2 regions of the Janthinobacterium sp. JF4 genome follow, and region 1 is predicted to be linked to the other one. Evidence: predicted binding sites of a transcription regulator. Region 1 holds the regulator's gene; the other holds the start of a gene.

Region 1 (2,181 bases):
CGCCAATCACCACGCCCACCACCTGGCCGTCGGCGCCGAGCACGGGCGCCACCATCTGCACGATGGGCATGCCGCTCGCCTTGCCCAGCATCGGTTCGGTGATCATGGGCTGGCGCGTGCGCAGCACGGTCTGGAAGTACTCGCGCTCGGCGACGTTGATGCCGATGCGCCCGGCCACTTGGGGCATGTCGGCCACGATGGCGCCATGCGCATCGAGCACCAGCACGTCATCGAACAGCACCAGCATGGAACGGCGCGAATAATATTCGCGCAATTGGACGGGCTGGCCTATCAATGCGGGCGGCTGCTGCTTGGCCGTCAGGGCGACGACTTGCAGCAGCATGCCCAGCTTATCGTCGAGCTCGGCAGCGGTGCGCGCGATCAGGGACGACTGCTGGCTCAGCAGTACCCGGGTGAAGTCGTCGCGCATGCGCTGCACCTGGATCATGGTGACCAGCGCGATCATGGCGATCGAGGTCAGGCTGGTGGCCAGCGCGACTTTTGCTTTAATGCCGAGAGGCTTCATGATTTCCTTTTCAGTACCGGGCGGCACAGGCGGCAGATAATGCTGTCAGGAATTTTCCTATCAATACATCAACTTGGCAAGCGGCGCCGCGCAAATGGCCCTCTCCGCATGGGCTTTTGACGATGTTGCCATATAATTAAAGTCGGAACGTCGTTTATTCAGCGGAATTGCAGTGAAATTGGCACATGGCAACCCTGTATGCAGTAAACTTGTTATTGCATTTTCTAAAAGGTACCGACATGACTGAAGCGCTACTCACTCCCACCTTGCCCACCGTGAACGTGGAGGCGTTGCGTGCGCGATGCTCGACCTGCAGCATGCATCAATTGTGTCTGCCGATGGGCCTCGATGTGGGCGACATGGACAGGCTGGACCAGATTATCGGCCGCCGCCGCAAGATCGTGCGCGGCGCCTCGCTGTTCCGCATCGGCGACTCGTTCCAGAACCTGTACGCGATCCGCCTGGGCCACTTCAAGACGTACCAGATCAATCCGGGCGGCGAGGAGCAGGTGACGGGTTTCCAGATGGCGGGTGAGCTGCTGGGCATGGATGCCATCAGCGCCGACCGCCACCACTGCAATGCGGTGGCGCTGGAAGACAGCGAAGTATGTGAAATCCCGTTTTCCAGCCTGGAACAATTGCTGGGCAATATGCCGACCCTGCTGCGCCATTTCCACCGCATGATGAGCCAGGAAATCACGCGCGAGCAAAGCGTCATGCTGTTGCTGGGCAATATGCAGGCGACGCAGCGGTTTGCCGCCTTCATCGTCAACCTGGCGTCGCGCTATGAAGCGCGCGGCTATTCGAGCAGCAAATTCCAGCTGCGCATGTCGCGTGAGGAAATCGGCAACTACCTGGGCCTGACTATCGAGAGCGTCAGCCGGTTATTGTCCAAATTCAAGAAGGAAGGCTGGCTGCGCGTCTCCAACCGAGAGATCGAGATCCTGCAGCCGGCAAAACTGAAGGCCATCACGGCCGGCACGGACGTCTGCAAGTAAGACTTACAGTTCTTCATCCGCATGCAGCGCGATGCTGCGCTGCAGCGGCCAGGTCCAGATGCCGGACAGGCGCCACTCGCGTTTGTCGTTTTCCACCAGCACTTGCCAGCGGCTGCGCTCGAGCATCGGCAGCGCCACGGTAAAATTGCCGGCCGCATCGGGCTGCACCAGCAGCTTGATATCCTTTTCCGGCAGCGTCGCATGCGCCAGGTGCAGCTGCAACGGCGCCTGATAGGCCTTGCCGAAGCTGTGCACGGAACCGGTCAGGCGCGCTGACGCCACATCGTAGGACAAGCTCGTGTCCATCGCCAGGTCGCTGGCGACCGTGTCGCGCCGCAGGTCCTGGTTGATCGCCTTGCCCTGCTTGTAGTAATCGCCCACCACCAGCGCATCGGGCTGCGTAAACGCGATATAGCCCATGAAGCTGCCGACGACCACGGACAGGCCGGGACCGATCATCAGCAGCCAAGGCCAGCGATGCTTGTACCAGGGATCGGCGGGCGGTTGCAGTTTCAGACTGTCAGACATGGTATTTCTCCTGTGTAAACGGCCAATCCCCATGCGGGGACTGGCCTTCCTGCATTAGCGCGGCACGATGAATACCGCGCTTTCACGCACATGCAGCGACGGGTCGTCCAGCGAGTGCAATTCGATCGC
Region 2 (2,181 bases), on a different contig from region 1:
CGACTTGCCTGATACCAGCAGGGAAAAGACTTCGAATTCGCGGTCCGACAATTGTTTATGCAGCAAGCTTTCATTCGGCATCATGATGTTGAGCACGAGTTGCTCCGCCACTTCGGCGCTGATGTACGGACGTCCCGACGCCACCTTGTGGATGGCGCCCACGAGCTGGGTGCCCGCGCTTTCCTTGGTCAGATAGCCTTGCGCGCCGGCGCGGATGGCGCGCACCGCATATTGCTCTTCCTCGTGCATGGTGAGGATCAGGATGGACAGCTTGGGCGCCTCGCTGCGGATTTGCCGGATCAGGTCGACGCCGCTGCGGCCCGGCATCGACAGGTCGAGCAGCAGCAGGTCGAAGCCGCCCTGGCGCACATGGTTGAGGACTTCAAAGCCGTCGATGGCTTCACCCACGATGTCGATATCCGGCGCGCCGTCGAGGATGCGCTTTAATCCTTCACGCATGATGGTGTGGTCGTCGGCAATCACAATACGTATCATAGGCGGGCAATCTGGTGGCGTGTAATCTGCTGTGTCCGTCACCGGACATGTTAAGAAACGAGAAATGTTGTCATTTTAACCGAAGTGGCCGCACATTTGCCTTTTTCCTGATGTGCCGGCAGCGGCGGCCCCCGTGTCCATATGACCCCTTATTTTGCCGGGGGTTCCTTGATCAGCCTATGCACGAGCACGGGCAACTTCGAGTGCGACAGCACTTTATTGGTCACGCTGCCCAGCAGCAACTGGCCCCAGCCGCTGCGGCCATGCGAGCCCATGAAAATCAGGTCGCATTGCTGCAATTGCGCCACTTCCACGATTTTCAGGGCCGGGCTGTCGGAAAAGGCCGTCAATCCCGTCGCTTGCAGGCCACGCTTGGCGGCCGCGTCGAGGATGGGCTGCCAATGGTCGGCGCCCGCCTTGCGCATGGCGATGCGGTATTCCTCTTCGCTGGGATAACTTGGTGGAATGATTTCGATGTACACCGGGTACTGGTACTCGGGTGCCACGTACACGGCAAGGATGTCGGCGTGCATCTGTTCGGCAAAGGCAACGCCGGCACAGGCCGTCAAGTTGGAGACGGTGGAGCCGTCCGTGGCGATCAGAATTTTCTTATACATGGCAGGTCCTTTGGCAGTGACTCAGCGCGCACAGCGCCTCTTATTGTAGACGTGGCGGCAGCATTGTATTCATGTAAAGACTTGATAATTATCAATACTATTGCACCTTCAGTATAGACAACATTGGCAGAAAGATCGTGTTTTAGCTGCAACGATGTCCGTGCGGGGCTGTTGCGCAGCCGCCCGGATGCAGGATTTCTTGTATGGCGCGTGGTCTTGCACGCACGCCAATGGTAGTATTTCAAAATACAACAGCAGGAACACTTATTTCCTGGCGGAAAAGCTCTTGTGGACCCGCTTTGCACCAGGAAGCGCGTTTTGAGATTTACCAACAGGGCGGCGCCCTGCTACACTCGCACCATCGCAGCGGTATTGCCTCAAATCATCTTAATCGAGAAATTGTGGGTATCAGTCTGTAAAACGCACAGTTCAGGCGGAATTTTGACAAATTATGGAGAAGCAGGGATATGACCAACGCCGCTGATGATTTCGATGCATTATTCGATGAAGTATCCGCGCAAAGCGCGGCCGCAGCCACGCCGGCGCCTGCCGCCGCGCCCGCTCCCGCCGTGATCGCGGATGACGATTTTGACGCGCTGTTCGACTCCGTGTCGGCCAGCGCCGCCGTGCCTGCAGCCGCAGCGGCGCCGCTTGCTGCCGCGCCTGCCGCGCCGGAAGCGGTTCCCGTGGCCGGCGCCGGCGCGCCTGGCGAAGCGGCCGATCCGGTCGATCAGTCCGACAAGCCGATGTTCGAGCGTCTGGGCGGCATCGTGCGCCTGCTGCACGATTCGCTGCGCGAACTGGGCTACGACAAGGCGTTGACGGAAGCGTCGTCGCAGATCGTCGATGCCCAGGACCGGCTGGAGTATGTGGCCACGCTCACCGAGCAAGCCGCCAACAAGGTCTTGAACACCCTGGACGAAGGCATGCCGGCACAGGATGTGCTGTCGAAGAAAGCCAAGGACATGGACAGCCGCTGGACGGCGCTGTTCGATGGCAAGCTGAGCCTGGAAGAATTCAAGGCCCTGGCCGGCGATTCGCGCCAGTTCGCGCAAGCCGTGGCCGAAGC

Evidence for each region. Region 1 encodes FNR, which switches genes on or off when oxygen is low (the NO sensors DNR and NnrR bind a similar motif). Its sites were predicted from a motif close to TTGATNNNNATCAA; they were not measured.
Region 2: AC54AF_RS20310 (universal stress protein) is a predicted target of FNR. The motif match lies at 1,194-1,207, and genes of this name have one in related genera.

The regions. Positions count from the first base shown of each region.
Region 1 is NZ_JCAQAV010000012.1:64,902-67,082, reverse strand. It holds gene AC54AF_RS12140 (response regulator) at 1-526, opposite strand, end outside; gene fnr (fumarate/nitrate reduction transcriptional regulator Fnr) at 766-1,524, shown strand; gene AC54AF_RS12130 (FixH family protein) at 1,528-2,052, opposite strand; gene ccoG (cytochrome c oxidase accessory protein CcoG) at 2,107-2,181, opposite strand, start outside.
Region 2 is NZ_JCAQAV010000032.1:37,329-39,509, reverse strand. It holds gene AC54AF_RS20315 (response regulator) at 1-495, opposite strand, end outside; gene AC54AF_RS20310 (universal stress protein) at 645-1,112, opposite strand; gene AC54AF_RS20305 (protein phosphatase CheZ) at 1,580-2,181, shown strand, end outside.